Regions from separate parts of the Hydrogenophaga sp. 5NK40-0174 genome, predicted to be linked through region 1. Evidence: predicted binding sites of a transcription regulator. Region 1 holds the regulator's gene; each other region holds the start of a gene.
What was found. Region 1 encodes FNR, which switches genes on or off when oxygen is low (the NO sensors DNR and NnrR bind a similar motif). Its sites were predicted from a motif close to TTGATNNNNATCAA; they were not measured.
Positions count from the first base shown of each region.

Region 2: cobA (uroporphyrinogen-III C-methyltransferase) is a predicted target of FNR. The motif match lies at 2,421-2,434, and genes of this name have one in related genera.
Region 3: ABWV89_RS14400 (hemerythrin domain-containing protein) is a predicted target of FNR. The motif match lies at 2,347-2,360, and genes of this name have one in related genera.
Region 4: ABWV89_RS04320 (DUF2189 domain-containing protein) is a predicted target of FNR. The motif match lies at 2,485-2,498, and genes of this name have one in related genera.

Region 1 is NZ_BAABWG010000001.1:665,729-669,623, reverse strand. It holds gene hemN (oxygen-independent coproporphyrinogen III oxidase) at 1-1,107, opposite strand, end outside; gene fnr (fumarate/nitrate reduction transcriptional regulator Fnr) at 1,315-2,034, shown strand; gene ABWV89_RS03075 (hypothetical protein) at 2,062-2,373, opposite strand; gene ABWV89_RS03070 (nitrogen fixation protein FixH) at 2,457-2,726, opposite strand; gene ccoG (cytochrome c oxidase accessory protein CcoG) at 2,774-3,895, opposite strand, start outside.
Region 2 is NZ_BAABWG010000002.1:770,596-774,490, reverse strand. It holds gene ABWV89_RS09330 (c-type cytochrome) at 1-142, opposite strand, end outside; gene ABWV89_RS09325 (c-type cytochrome) at 161-481, opposite strand; gene ABWV89_RS09320 (cytochrome D1 domain-containing protein) at 558-2,282, opposite strand; gene cobA (uroporphyrinogen-III C-methyltransferase) at 2,514-3,362, shown strand; gene ABWV89_RS09310 (substrate-binding domain-containing protein) at 3,562-3,895, shown strand, end outside.
Region 3 is NZ_BAABWG010000004.1:215,831-219,725, reverse strand. It holds gene ABWV89_RS14410 (GMC family oxidoreductase) at 1-1,057, opposite strand, end outside; gene ABWV89_RS14405 (3-hydroxybutyryl-CoA dehydrogenase) at 1,399-2,250, shown strand; gene ABWV89_RS14400 (hemerythrin domain-containing protein) at 2,421-2,966, shown strand; gene gorA (glutathione-disulfide reductase) at 3,092-3,895, shown strand, end outside.
Region 4 is NZ_BAABWG010000001.1:932,499-936,393, forward strand. It holds gene ABWV89_RS04310 (ABC transporter permease) at 1-796, shown strand, start outside; gene ABWV89_RS04315 (ABC transporter ATP-binding protein) at 793-2,403, shown strand; gene ABWV89_RS04320 (DUF2189 domain-containing protein) at 2,583-3,383, shown strand; gene ABWV89_RS04325 (DUF2788 domain-containing protein) at 3,412-3,633, shown strand.

The sequences.
Region 1 (3,895 bases):
GTCGTCACGGGTCAGTGCAAGGCCACGCACAATGGGAAGTCGCCCCTGGTTGAGCGCGTCGTAGTACTCATCGAGCGTTTTGGCGTTCTGGCTGTAGGTCGCACCAATGCGCCCAATGGCCGATACGCCCAGTGCAATCAGATCACAATCCGGCTGCGTGCTGTAGCCCTGAAAATTGCGGTGCAGGCGTCCCTGCCTTTTTGCCACGGCCAGCGCATCGCTTGGCAGCGCGAAATGGTCCATCCCGACATACACGTAGCCGGCTTCGCTCATGGCGTCGAGCGATCTGGACAGCATGGTGAGCTTGTCTGCAGGACTGGGCAGCTCAGCGGCGGCAATCCGGCGCTGGGGTTTGAATCGAGCCGGCAGATGAGCGTACGCGTACAAGGCCACCCTGTCGGGCCGCAGATCGTTGAGCTGGGACAGCGTTCGTGCAAAACTCTCCGGCGTTTGCAGCGGCAGGCCGTAGATCAGGTCGACGTTGACGGATTCGAAGCCGATTTCACGCGCCGCCTTGACCAGATCGAACACCTGCTCGGCCGGCTGCACGCGGTGCACGGCTTTCTGAACCGCAGGATCAAAATCCTGCACACCAAAGCTCAGGCGATTGAACCCGAGCCGGGCAAGTGTTTGCAGCCTCTGGTCGGTCACTGTGCGCGGATCAACCTCCACCGAATACTCGCCGCCAGGCACCAGGGTGAAGTTCCGGCGGATCATTGACATCAGGTCTTCGAGCTCCTCGTCCGAGAGGAAGGTCGGCGTACCGCCGCCCAGATGGAGCTGCGATACGTTGTGCCCCTTGCCAAAGTGCTGAACCTGCAACTCGACTTCACGCGACAGGTAACGCAGATACTCGGCAGCCTTGTCGTGGTGCTTGGTAATGACCTTGTTGCAGGCGCAGTAGTAGCAGACCGACTCGCAAAACGGAATATGCACGTACAGGGACAAAGGCAGGGCCATGGACCCGGCGCGCCGCTGCTCCAGCGCCTGGATGTAGTCGCCTTCTGTAAAGGCTTCCACAAACCTGTCTGCTGTGGGGTAGGACGTGTAACGAGGCCCTGGAACGTCAAAACGCTTGAGCAAATCGTCGGAAATCGCGTGGCTCACTGAGAATTCTCCATTGATGGCATGGCACTTTGCCTCAATGTGAGAACGATCCCATTGATCTTCATCAAGCCCTGCGACCTTCCCCGGGTTTGCCCTGACTGACATTGGATGAGGTGCAAAGGCCGTGAGAGCGGTTTCCAGACAGGGGGATTGCAGCCGCCAATGTGTCTTTGGGTTAAGCTTGCCACCTCAACGATGAATATACGTATGGACGGAACCAGCATCAAAGTCGCCTGTTCGAGCTGCAACCTTCGCGAGCTCTGCTTGCCCATGGGCCTCAACGAAGAGGAAATGACCAAGCTCGACAGCGTGATCACCACACGCAAGCGGATCAAGCGGGGCCAGTCCCTGTTCAGCGTGGGGGACAAGTTCACTTCCTTGTACGCGGTCCGCTCCGGCTTTTTCAAAACCTGCGTCACCAGCGCCGATGGACGCGACCAGGTGACCGGTTTTCAAATGACGGGCGAGATCATCGGCCTCGATGGCATCGTCAGCGACCGCCATTCCTGCGATGCCGTGGCACTTGAAGATGCTGAAGTCTGCGTGATGCCTTTCGACCAGGTGGAAGAGCTTTCACGTGAGTTCACGACGCTGCAGCACCACGTGCACAAGATCATGAGTCGCGAAATCGTGCGTGACCACAGCGTCATGCTGCTTCTGGGTAGCATGCGCGCCGAAGAGCGGCTGGCGGCGTTCTTGCTCAACCTGGTCCAGCGCCTGCACGCCCGGGGCTTCTCGCAATCAGAGCTCATTCTTCGCATGACGAGAGAAGAGATCGGCAGCTATCTGGGCATGAAGCTCGAGACAGTGAGCCGCACCTTTTCCAAGTTCGTGGACGAAGGCATCATCGACGTCAAACAGCGCTACGTCCACATCAAGGACACGGACGGCCTCAAACAGATCGTCAACCCGCAGCAGTGCTCCTGAAATGGCTTGCGTCGGGCTGACCAGTCGTCAGCCGCAGCTGCTGCAGTCCCCTGCCCCGCCGTTCTTCACGCAATTCCGAGGTCGCTCGTCCGCAGGCACTGGGCAGCGATTCACTTCAAACGGAGACATGGCCAGCAAGGTCGTCAGGGCACTCGAAGCCATGGTGATGGCCCAGAACACAAAAAAGCCGATCGTGTAGACGGCTTGCCGCGACAGCTCGAGCGGCTCACCAAACCACTGCAGATCACTGGGATCCACCATGGCAAACACCAGAATCTCCAGTACACCCGCCACGAGGAATGCTGGCCAGGCGATCCACATCCAACGTTGCGCTTTCATGTGTGTGTCTCCTCAGATCCGTGTGAAATGGTCGTGCCAGGTTCGGAGGCCTCAAGGTGCGAGCCCCAGGACCTGCACCTTGGTCATTGACTGTCTTGCCCGGCACTCTTGCCGGCAGGCGCAACTGTCGGTGAGGCCGCATGGTTGCGCGCCTGATGGGCCGGCACCATGTTGGCAGTACCGGCTTCCGTGCGATCCAGCACGGGGTCAGGGTTGCTGGCCGCAATGATGACGGTGGTCACGCCGGCGATCACGGCAGCGGCAGGGCCGCCAACAACCAGCCACATGATGGGTTCCTTCCACCAAGGGCGCGGCGTGCTGGCTGGCACAGGGGTAGTTGATTGGGAAGGCATGTTCAGGACTCCGGAAGACATATGCTGGGTCACTCCAATGAAACAGTTTAGCGGGGAACCAGGAAGGCAGCCTTTTCAACGACCTCGTCCGGATCATCACCAGAGGCGGCCCGAACAGTGAAGCGAATCGGGTGAGAACCCGGCTCTGCCGTATTGGGCGGAATCTGCACCCGAACGGCCACCGCGCGAGCTTCCGTTGGCTGAACTTCGATTTCATTCCCGGAGGCAATCATGATGTCCGGCAGGCCCTCCACCGACACCACGTAGTTCTGTGCGGTCTCCGTGGCATTCATCACCTGCAGACGGAACACGTTTTCAATCCGCCCTCGCTCGACCATGCGCGCCAGCGCGCCCCGGTCCCGGATCACGTTGACCTTGAGGGGGGTGCGCACAAACAGTCCGATCACAATGGCTGCCGTGATGGCCATCAGGATGGACGTGTACACAAGAACGCGAGGCCGGAAGGCATGCTTGACCATCTCCTGGGTGGTCCAGCCTTTGGCGACACCGTTTTCGGTGGCATAGCGAACCAGCCCGCGCGGATACCCGACCTTGTCCATCACCTCGTTGCACACGTCAATGCAGGCTCCGCAACCGATGCACTCATATTGCAGGCCATTGCGAATATCGATACCCGTCGGACAGACTTGCACACACAAGGTGCAATCGACGCAAGCGCCCAGACCCAGCTCCTTGGGATCGGCCTTTTTCGACCGTGGACCTCTCGGTTCTCCACGGGCAGCATCGTAAGTCACGATCATGGTGTCCTTGTCGAACATCGCGCTCTGGAAGCGTGCGTAAGGACACATGTATTTGCAAACCTGCTCGCGCATCCAGCCAGCATTGCCATAGGTGGCAAAACCGTAGAAGAAGATCCAGAAGGTTTGCCAGGGACCGAGCGCGCCAGCGACGGAAAGACTGGCCAACTCTCGAATCGGGGTGAAGTAGCCGACGAAAGTGAAACCTGTCCACAATGCAAACAGGATCCACAACGCGTGCTTGAGCCACTTCTTGCCTGCCTTGCCAGCTGAGAGGTCGGACTTGTCCAGTCGCATGCGCGCCGAACGATCACCCTCCACCTTCTTCTCGATCCAGAGAAAGATCTCGGTGTAGACGGTCTGTGGGCAAGCGTAGCCGCACCAAAGGCGCCCCGCCACTGCCGTGAACAG
Region 2 (3,895 bases), on a different contig from region 1:
AGCCGCAATCCTGACGCACCATGCGCACCAGTTGCTGTTGCCTGCCGGCGCTTGGCTCATGAGCATTCGGCTCTGCATGCACGAACACCGCTGGCAGCGCTAACACCAGGCTGGTGAGCAGTGATCGTGCAAAGAAACGCATGACAGCTGTGCTCCTGTTTCACGACGTTTTGAGAATCAGGGCGATGGCGTCCTTGAGGTCGCCGTCGCTGATCTTGTCTGCGCCATTGGGCGGCATGGGAACAGGACCGTAGACACCGGATCCGCCCTTGCGAACTTTCTCCATCAGCTTGGCTGTGGCGTCCTGCCCCTTGTACTTGGCGGCAATGTCCTTGAAGGAAGGCCCCACCAGCTTCTTGTCCTTGGCGTGGCAGGCCATGCAACCAGCCTTGTTCAACGCAGCGTCTGCATCTGCCCACGCGGCGCCACTGGTCAATGCCAAGGCAGCCACAGCTGCCACAACAATTCCTGCTTTTTTCATCGTGTTCTCTCCTGAAAGGGGATGTTCACTGCACTTGAACCGGGCCAAGGTGTCACTCGGCCCGGTCTCGCCTGCATCAGTAGACGTCGTGCTGCGTGTTGTAGACGTTGAAGTGGCCCGTTGGGGTGATCAACTTGGGATCCTTGATCACCGCTTTGAGCTTGAGTGTCTTGTCGTCGACAACGACCACGGCACTCTCCTTGTCTTTGGCACTCCAGACAGAGAACCAGACTTCATCGCCTGCCTTATTGAACTCAGGCTGGACCACGCGCTTGGCGCCGTCATCCTTGAGGCCTGCCCATTCGGCAATCGGCAATACCGTGAACCCTTTGTCCAGGTTGTTGATGTCGTACACCGCGACCGACTGAGACAGCTTCGGATCGGGGTTGAGCGGGGTATCAGAGTACAGGTGTGTGCTCTTCGGATGGCTCTTGATGAACAATGCTCCGCCACCTTGACCCTGGAGTTTCGCGACCTCTTTGAAGGCGTATTGCGGGTGCTTCTCAGGATCTGTACCGATCAGGGAGATGGTTTCATCACCCAGGTGGCCAGTGGCCCAGACCGGACCAAACTTCGGATGGATGAAGTTGGCACCACGGCCAGGGTGCGGAATCTTGCCCACATCGATCAGCGCCTTGAGCTTGCCTTCCTTGGCATCCACCGCTGCAATCTTGTTGCTTTGGTTGGCTGCCACCATGAAGTAGCGCTTGGACGAGTCCCAGCCACCATCGTGCAGGAAGCGGGCCGTGCCAATTTCGGTGACCTTGAGTGCATCGATGTCGGAGTAATCCACCATCAGCGTCTTGCCAGTCTCTTTCACGTTCACGACGAACTCAGGCTTGAAGTGGCTGGCCACAATGGATGCCACGCGTGGCTCGGGGTGGTACTCCTGTTTGTCCACAGTGTTGCCACGGGTCGAGACAATCTTGAGCGGCTCCAGGGTGTCACCGTCCATGATGGTGTACTGTGGCGGCCAGTAACTGCCAGCGATGGCGTACTTGTCTTCAAAGCCCTTGTACTTGGATGTATCGACCGAGCGCGCCTCGAGACCCACGCGGATTTCGGCGACGTTGTCGGGCTTCTCCATCCACAGGTCAATCATGTTGACCTTGGCATCCCGGCCAATCACGAACAGGTAGCGGCCAGAGGCAGACAGGCGTGAGATGTGCACCGCATAGCCGGTTTTCACGATGTTGATGATCTTCTTGGTGTCACCATCGATCAGCGCCACTTCGCCCGTATCGCGCAGCGTCGTCGAGAAAATGTTCTCGATGTTGTAGCCGTTCATCTTCTTGGTCGGGCGCTTCTCTGGCGGCACGATGACCTTCCAGGTCTTCTTCATGTCCTCCAGGCTGTACTCAGGAGGTGTGGGCGCATCATGCTGGATGTAGCGCGCCATGATGTCGACTTCCTTCTCGCTCATCTCGCCGCTGGTCTGCCAGTTGGGCATGCCGGCAGGCGAACCGTAGGCGATGAATACCTTGAGGTAGTCGGTGCCTTTGGTCTGCGTGATATCGGGCGTCAACGGCTTGCCCGTTGCGCCTTTGCGCAAGACGCCGTGACAACCGGCGCAGCGCTCGAAATAGATCTTGCGGGCCACATCGAACTCGGCCTGGGTCATCGGCGGCGCCTTGGGGTTGGATGACTGATACATCTGCTCAGCAGCCAATGGCGAGCCACCCGCCTGGTAGTTGGCCTCGGGTTGGGTCACCTTCTTGTCGCCGGTCTGCGCATATGCGCCCGCTCCAATCATGGCAGCCATGGCCAGGGTGGTCAGGCGAACGAACATTCTGGATTTCATGGGTTCTATCTCCATCGCGGAACAGCTTCTTGGATAAGGCCTTCCTGGCTGTGCCCTCCAGGCCTGTGCTCGCCGAGCCGCTGTCCATGACATCTGACGAGTTGGGAGTGATCGTCTCCCGACTGGCCTGCCGTGTCCTTGAACTGGTTCAAGGACGCTCGCGGTTACATGCTTCAGCATTGGTTCCAAGACAACAAGCAGACAAGCAGTCCAGCCCCACGGAGAAGTTTCATGAGCACGTCACAATGCCTGAGCCGATTGGCCGCCCACCACCGATCGGATACCGAAAAACAAGTACCTCCAGGGACTGTCACACTCGTTGGCGCCGGACCAGGCGACCCTGAGTTGCTCACCGTCAAGGCAGTCAAGGCGCTGGAGGCCGCGCGCGTGGTGTTGTACGACCACCTGGTTGCACCGGAGGTGTTGGCCTACCTGCCTCACCATGCCGAGCGCATTTACGTCGGGAAGGAGTCCTCCCGACACACATTGCCTCAAGGTGAGATCATCGATTTGATGATCTGCCTGGCACGCGCGGGCAAATCGGTCCTTCGGCTCAAGGGGGGCGACGGCTACATCTTTGGCAGGGGTGGTGAAGAGGCCCAGGCATTGGCCCAGGCAGGGATTCCCTTCAAGGTCATTCCCGGCCTGACGGCAGCACAGGGCGCAGCCGCGTCGGTGGGCATCCCCCTGACCCACCGGGATCACGCGTGCGCCCTGGTCCTGGCCACAGGCCATCTCCGCGACAACAAGGGTCTGGACATGGACTGGGACATGCTGGCCCGGCCCAGGCAAACCGTGGTGCTCTACATGGGCGTCAACAACCTGCCTGAGATTTGCCGCCAGTTGCAAGCGCATGGCAGGGGCGCCGGCACGCCCGCCGCCCTGATCGAGAATGCCACCACCGCCAGGGAGCGCTGCATCACCGGTACCCTCGGCGAATTGCCTGGTTTGGCGCTGCGTCATCAGATTCGCCCGCCCGCGCTTGTGATGATCGGTGAGGTTGTCACTGTCAGACAACAGCTTGAGCATGCAGGAGATGCAGTATCCAAACCTGCTGCGGCAGTGCACGCAGCGGCCTGACCCCCGCCGACACGTGATTCCTGGCGGCTTGAGTACCGGCTTTCGTGCTCGCACGTCGTGAATGATCGCCTCCGGGATGATCTACCGGACGTCAGAGAGTCTTTCGGTTTGAGAGAGAATGCGCAGAAAATGAAAATTCGAGGCGGGCTACTTTCCGCCAAGAACCGATTGACTCTGCTGACTCCTCATAATCGACAATATGACCACCACCGTCACTGTCATATCCTCCATGGCCACCAAGGCCCTTCTCAACGAACTGGCCAACGCCTTTGAATCGGCCAATCCAGGCATCCTCATCGACGTGGAATCTGTCGGCGGCATCGATGCGGCCAAGCGCGTCGCCGCAGGCGAACCCTACGACGTGGTCATGCTGGCCAGCGGCGCACTGAAGAAGCTGGCCAACAACAATCAGGTGGTGGCCTCCAGCGTGGTGCCCATGGTGCGCTCGGGCGTGGCCGTGGCGGTCCGGTCAGGCGAGCCTCACCCTTCCATTGCCGATGAGGAAGCCCTCAAGCAGGCGGTGCTGGCGGCCA
Region 3 (3,895 bases), on a different contig from region 1:
TGATGAAGCCGCCAGCCTCGGCAAAATTGGTGGTGAGCATGCCATCGCGCCGCGAGTGCCAGTCGGCCACGCCCTTTGCTCCTTTGAGCACGCCCGTCAGGGACAGGCCAAACGTATCCGTGAGCGCCGGCGCATTGACCACCATGGTCACATCCACATGATCGTGCAGGTTGCCTCCGACGCCAGGCATATCCAGCACCAACGGTATCCCCAGTGCGTTCAGGTGGTCTGCAGGTCCCAGGCCAGAGAGCATCAGCAGCTGAGGCGAACCGATGGCACCAGCACTGAGCAGCACCTCGCCTCCCGGGTTGAGACGAATCTGCGTCTCTTCACCGCGCCCACCTTCGGCACGGTACATCACACCAGCGGCTGCCACTTCTCCATCGCCGGAGTCGGTCATGACCTTTGTGACCATGACATTGGTGACCACTGTGAGGTTGGGTCTGCCCAGGTGCGGCGTCAAGTATGCCTTGGCTGCGCTGAAGCGCTCTCCGTTACGGTGGGTCACCTGATAGGCACCGATTCCTTCCTGCTCCGGGCCATTGAAATCATCGTTGAGACGGTGGCCCGCCTGCTCACCGGCCGCCATGAACGACGTGAGCAATGGATTGGGGCTGCGCAGGTCCATCACGTTGAGTGGCCCGCCGGTGCCGTGCCACGCGTTGCCCCCTCTCTCGTTGTGCTCTGCCCGCTTGAAATAGGGCAATACCTCGTCGTACGACCAGCCCGGACATCCCTCGCGAGCCCATTGGTCGTAATCCTGCCGATGGCCGCGGGTGTAGATCATGGCGTTGATGGAGCTGGAGCCGCCCAGCACCTTTCCTCGGGGCTGATAGCCCTGACGCCCATTCAATCCCGCTTGTGGCACTGTCTCGTAAGCCCAGTTGGCCTGCCCCGTCCTGGCCATCACCGCAAGACCGGCAGGGCAGTGCACCAACACGCTGCTGTCAGCAGGCCCTGCTTCCAGCAGCGCCACCTTGATCGCCGGGTCTTCGCTCAGGCGCCCCGCAAGCACACAGCCTGCAGAGCCTCCTCCGACCACGATGTAGTCAAACATGATGTCCCCACTTTGTCATTCGCGAGTCAAGCGCTGGCAGGACAATACCTGCCGGACTACCGCCAGTCATGGGCCAGCGCTCACCTTGGTTTCAAGGTAGCACAGGCCTTGCTCTCGCAGTAGGCAGCCGCGTCTAGGACGACAGGAAGGCGCATTGCATCTGCGTCAACACCGGGCAGGCATGTCTGCCATACCGGTGCCGGCATGGGCTCGTCGTCTGGCAACCAAGAAGGCAAAATGGAGAGCAAAGAAGGGCTGGCCTTTTTCAGCTCCTTTGGCACCCAACCCAACCAACCATTCATCCATCTTTCATACGAACACGAAAACAGGAGAACACCGAGATGAGCGTCATTCAAACCGTGGGCATTGTCGGCTCAGGCACCATGGGCAACGGCATCGCGCAAGCGTGTGCCACCAGTGGCCTCAAAGTGGTCATGGTCGATATCGCCCAGGAGGCGATCGACAAGGCCATGAAGACCATTTCCGGCAGCCTCGACCGCCTGATCAAAAAAGAGAAGATCAGCGAGGCTGACAAGGAGGCAGCACTGGCTCGAATCACGGCGTCAACCAGCTATGAGGCCTTCAAACAGGCTGACATCGTCATCGAGGCCGCGACAGAGAACGAGCCGGTCAAACTCAAGATCCTCAAACAGCTTGACGACATGCTGGCACCCGACGTGATCCTGGCCAGCAACACGAGCTCCATCTCCATCACCAAGCTCGCTGCCAGCACGCAACGCGCCGACCGGTTCATCGGCATGCATTTCTTCAACCCCGTGCCCATGATGGCGCTGGTGGAACTGATCCGCGGCCTGCAGACCAGCGATGCCACCCATGATGCCGTGCGCCAGTTGGCGACGGATCTGGGCAAGACCCCGATCACGGTCAAGAATGCTCCCGGGTTTGTCGTCAACCGCTTGCTGGTTCCCATGATCAACGAGGCCTTCTTCGTGCTGGCTGAGGGCCTGGCCACACCAGAGGAAATCGACGAGGGCATGAAGCTGGGCTGCAACCACCCCATCGGCCCGCTTGCCCTGGCTGACCTGGTAGGCCTGGATGTTTGCCTGGCGGTCATGGACGTGTATTTCGAAGGCTTTGCCGACTCCAAATACCGCGCCTGCCCCCTGCTGCGCGAGATGGTGGAGGCCGGCTGGCTGGGTCGCAAGACCGGCCGAGGCGTCTACACGTATTGATCGAAAAAGTTATTTGAATTCAATGACTTAAAACTCAAATCCTCCAGATCGACTGGCAGCTGCCGGGCGCACCGAAAGGGACGCCCGGCTTTTTGTTTGCGCCAGATCAAAGTGAGGCCCCCGATGCTTTGAATAATGGAACTCAACTGACAGCGTAGAAGGAGCGCGAAATGAATACAGCCACCGTATCCATTGACGTCTTTGAGTTCCTGGATGACACCCACCGCGAAATTCAGCGCCAGATCAAACAACTTCATGCCTTGGTCGACGCCATTGAGTCGGACGGTCTGAATCAGGCCACACGCGAAATGGCGCGCGAGGTGCTCGATTTCTTCAACACCGAAGCCCGTCAGCATCACCTCGACGAGGAAAAGCACGTCTTTCCTTCCCTGCTCGGCAGCGAAGATGCCAATGTGGTCCAGGCAGCACAGCACCTGACGCAAGACCACGGCTGGCTGGAAGAAAACTGGATCCAGATCGCACCATCTCTGGAAGCGGCCACCAGCGGCAATCTGTGGTTTGACCCCATGGAGTTGCGTCATGCACTCGATGTGTTTGAAGCGCTGTACGCCGACCACCTTTTGCTCGAAGAGTCGATCGCCTATCCCGAAGCCAAGAAGCGGCTGGAAGGCATCGACACCGTTGGCATGGGACGCGAGATGGCCAAGCGGCGAGCCGTCCAGCAATCCAGGCAACAGGAAGTGCAGGACGAGTGAATCCGCCCTGACGGGCGGCGGGGGCATGATGCTGCTGCCCCGCAAGCGCGTGCGAGCGGCGCTAAGATGAACCGAAAACCCATGCGAAGACAAGGCTTCGGGACATTTCAACACCAAAGGACTCCATGCGCGAATTCGACTTTGACCTGTTTGTGATTGGTGGCGGCAGCGGCGGTGTGCGCGCAGCGCGCATGGCTGCGCAGCGTGGCGCGCGGGTTGCCATGGCCGAGACCCTTGGTGTCGACGGCCTCGGTGGCACATGCGTCAATGTGGGCTGCATTCCCAAGAAGCTCTACAGCTATGCGGCGCACTACCACGACGCCTTTGCCGAAGCGGCAGGCTTTGGATGGTCGCTTCAGCCCCCTTCACTTGACTGGGAAAGACTCAAGCAGCAAAGAGGCAAGGAGATCAGCCGCCTCAATGGTGTTTACGACCAGATGCTGCGCGGCGCCGGCGTGACCGTGCTCAATGGTTTTGCCCGCATCGATGGCGAACATGCCGTGACGCTGGCCACGCTGAGCCAGGAGGGCAACCCGGGGCATCAGTCGTTCACTGCCAGGAACATTCTCATTGCCACTGGTGGCACACCGTTTGTTCCACACTTTCAGGGCAGAGAGCACGTCATCACGTCCGACGACATGTTTGACCTTCACCCCTTTCCGCAAAAACTGGTCGTGGTGGGTGGCGGGTACATCGCCTGCGAGTTCGCCAGCATCTTTCAGGGCCTGGGGTCTCAGGTGTCACTGCTGTATCGGGGCGAGCAGATTCTGCGAGGCTTTGACGACGAGATCCGGCACTTTGTGTCGGCCGAGATCGCCAAGTCCGGCGTGGATATCCAGCTCGGAACCGATGTGGTGTGCGTCACTGAGTCCGGCGCGGGTGCTGATGCCGCCTACGTTGTCGAGCTTGAGGGCGGAGCAAAGGTTCAT
Region 4 (3,895 bases), 270 kb from region 1:
TATCCAGAAGCGAATCAGCCATGGCAGCAACTGGGCATTGTTTGCACCCAATCGCTACGGGCAGAAAACCATCAATTACTTCGCGACATTGCCAGACCCAGCCCCACCTTCAGCCGAGAACTGGCTGGGCACTGATGACCGGGGCCGGGATTTGCTGGCCCAGCTGATTTATGGCTTTCGCCTGAGCGTCTACTTCGGCTTGGCGCTGACTGCTGTGGGCGTGATGCTCGGTGTCGTTGCTGGTGCCATCCAGGGCTTCTTCGGTGGCAAGCTGGATCTGACCATGCAGCGCCTGATCGAGATCTGGGGTGCCATGCCTGAACTGTATTTGCTGATCATTCTGTCAGCTTTGTTCAGTCCCAGCATCGCGCTTCTTCTCATCCTGCTCAGCCTCTTTGGGTGGATGGGCCTGGCCGACTATGTACGTGCGGAGTTTCTCCGCAATCGACAGCTCGATTACGTGCGCTCCGCGAAAGCCATGGGGCTGAGCAACTGGCAGATCATCTGGCGGCATGTGCTGCCCAACAGTCTGACGCCTGTGGTGACATTTCTGCCGTTTCGCATGAGTGCCGCAGTGCTTGCACTGACCTCGCTGGACTTCCTCGGCCTGGGTGTGCCACCGGGCACCCCATCGCTGGGCGAACTGTTGAGCCAGGGGAAGGACAACATTGATGCATGGTGGATTTCGCTGGCGACCTTTGCCGTCCTTGTCGTCACGATGCTGCTGCTGACCTTCATGGGTGACGCCTTGCGCGATGCGCTCGATCCCCGCAAGCAGCTGGAGACCGACGCATGAGTGTCTTGCTCGATGTTCGCGGCCTGACCGTGCGGTTCGGGGCCCGAGAGGTGGTCCGAGACATTTCCTTCTCCATCGGCGCCGGAGAGAAGGTGGCGGTGGTTGGTGAAAGCGGGTCGGGGAAGTCTGTTTCGGCCATGTCTTTGCTGCGCCTCGTTCCTGATGCCCGGGTCAGCGGTCAGGCGCTGCTTGACGGCAAAGATCTGCTCGCGCTCCCTGAGCGCGAGCTTCGTGGGGTGCGCGGTGGAGAAGTCGCTGTGGTGTTTCAGGAGCCCATGACCGCCCTGAATCCCTTGTACACCGTTGGCAACCAGATCACAGAAGTCCTGGAGCTCAAGCAAGGTCTTGGCAAGGCACAGGCCTGGCAGGCGGCCATCGAGCTGCTCGCCGCAACCGGGATTCAGGAGCCACAACGCAGAGTGTCGGCCTATCCGCATCAACTCAGTGGCGGACAGCGGCAGCGGGCCATGATTGCCATGGCGCTCGCGTGCAAACCCAGGTTGCTGTTGGCGGATGAGCCGACGACAGCGCTGGATGTGACTGTTCGCGGTCAGATTCTGCGGCTCCTCGAAGACCTTCAGCGCGAATACGGCATGGCCGTCATGTTGATCAGCCACGATCTGCACATGGTGCGCGGTTTTGCCGATCGTGTCCTGGTCATGCAAGATGGCGTTCTGGTCGAAGAAGGCAGCGTGGAGGAGGTGTTCACGTCCCCCAGACACGAGTACACCCGGCATCTGCTGAGCAGCCGCCCTGAACGCAATGTGGTGGAAGCGAACGAATCGGCGGGAGCGCAGCCAGAACCTGTGGTGAAAGGTCGAGGCGTCGGCGTGAGCTACCCCGTTCCGATTCCTGGATTCAAGGGTTGGTTTCGGAAGGGCAGCTTTGAAGCCTTGCAGGGCGTGGACTTTGCGCTTCAGCCGGGCCAGACCATTGGCGTAGTGGGTGAGTCCGGGTCTGGAAAGTCCACACTGGCACTGTCGGCGCTGGGCTTGGTCCGCCATTCGGGGGATCTGACCGTTGGCGGCACGGACTGGGCTGCCGTGCATGGCCGCAACGAGGAAAGGCAGCTTCGACAACGCGTCCAGGTGGTCTTCCAGGATCCGTTTTCCTCCTTGTCGCCGCGACTGAGCATTGCCGAAATTGTGGGGGAGGGACTGAGCATCCATCACCCATCGGTCCCCACCAGCGAGCGCATGGCGCGGGTAGCTCAGGCGCTGGTCGATGTCGGCCTGGCCGAGACGGTCGACGATGCCGACCACCTCCTGAGCCGCTATCCGCATGAATTTTCCGGCGGTCAACGGCAGCGGATCGCCATTGCGCGTGCATTGGTCGTTGAGCCTGAGATCCTGGTCCTCGATGAGCCCACGAGCGCTCTGGATGTGACGGTGCAGCGGCAGGTGCTTTCCTTGCTCCAGCAACTGCAGCGGGACCGAGGCCTTGCCTATCTCCTGATCACTCACGACATGGATGTGATCCGGGCCATGGCGCATGAGGTGCTTGTCCTCAAGGATGGTCGGGTGGTGGAGGCCGGGCAGTGGCAGCAAGTCCTGCAGTCACCGCAGCAAGCCTATACCCAGGAGCTGGTTCGCGCCAGCATGGATTGATCAAGCGTGGCCATTCAGGACATGCGCCTTGGCGCTACATTCCATCAGGGTCTGCCATGTTGTCTTCGGCCTGATGCTTGCTTGACAATTGTCAAGCTGCCCGCTTGCAGCCCGCTCTATAAAAGGGCTTGCACCGGGATATATGCGCTTTTACAGCTCCCTGATTCCGGATTGCATTCATGAGCACACACAGTTTGTCCACTCACTCGCCCAATGGCGAAACGCCCTCCGTTGACCTTTTTTCTCCTCTGCGCTGGTTGGCGGCAGGGTGGGCAGATCTGCGCCGAAACCCTGTGCCAGGCCTGGTCCACGGAGCGTTGCTGGCAGTGTTTGGCTGGATCCTGCTGGCCGTGGCCTGGAATCACTTCTGGCTGCTGGCGGGAGCGTTTTCCGGCTTCCTCATCGTAGCGCCCATTCTTGCCACAGGCCTCTACCACGTCAGCCGTTCGTGCCATCAGGGGCGCTGCGTCGGCATGAAAGACGTTTTTGCGCTCTGGACGTCGGGGGACGGGCGACTGATCCGCTTCGGCCTTCTGCTGGGTCTGGCTGGTACTGGCTGGGTTCTGACATCTGCCGGGCTGATCACACTCTGGTCAGAGGCACCGATCACCAAGCCGGCCGACTTCCTGCGGCATGTATTTCTCAACCCGAAGGTCGGCCTTTTCGAGGTGTGGGTGCTGCTCGGGGCGTTGCTTGCCGCTCCGATGTTTGCCTCCAGCGTCGTCGCCTTGCCCATGCTGGTGGATACCTCCGTTCCCGTGAGCATGGCGGTTGCCACCAGCTGGCGCGCCGTGGCCGAATACCCCGGTCCGATGGTTGTTTGGGCGTTGACCATCGCCGGCTGCATGGGGCTTGGCATGGCAACAGGACTGATCGGTCTGGTGGTGCTGGTTCCGGTGGTGGCACATGCCAGCTGGCACGCCTACTGCGATCTCACCAATCGGCCACACGATGGCCACCAGAAAGCCAACCCGACCTGATCGAGGCTGGCCGCGCATTGATTTCACGATGGAAAACACGATATTTGGTTACACGGAAGCTCAGATCGCCCAGTTTGGCCTGACATTTGGCGTTGGCGCGTTCATTCTGTACATGCTGTTTATCGTGTTGAACCTCGCGCTGGAGTCCAAAGCAGGGAAGTTCGGCACCTTCATTCTTTTTCTGGTGCTCTCACTTGGCATGCTTGGATTCATTGCCAAGAGCGTGATTCAGTGGGTGCTCGGCATCTGAGGGGCAGGCTGTGATGTGCACCAACTTGGGGCGCAGTCGCAGTGCCTTTGATGTCGCTTACTGGAGTCGCTTCGCAGTGCAGCAATTCTGTCTTTGCAACTTGCAAATCAGTGCTTAAAAGCGGTACAATCATTGCTTCACGACCAAATGGGCGGGTTACAACCGGCCCATTTTTTTTGGCTGAACCGAATTCACAGGTCAATAGCGAGAGCGTTGACGTGATGAATGGCACGCAAAACGCGTCCCACGGTATGCGTTTTGC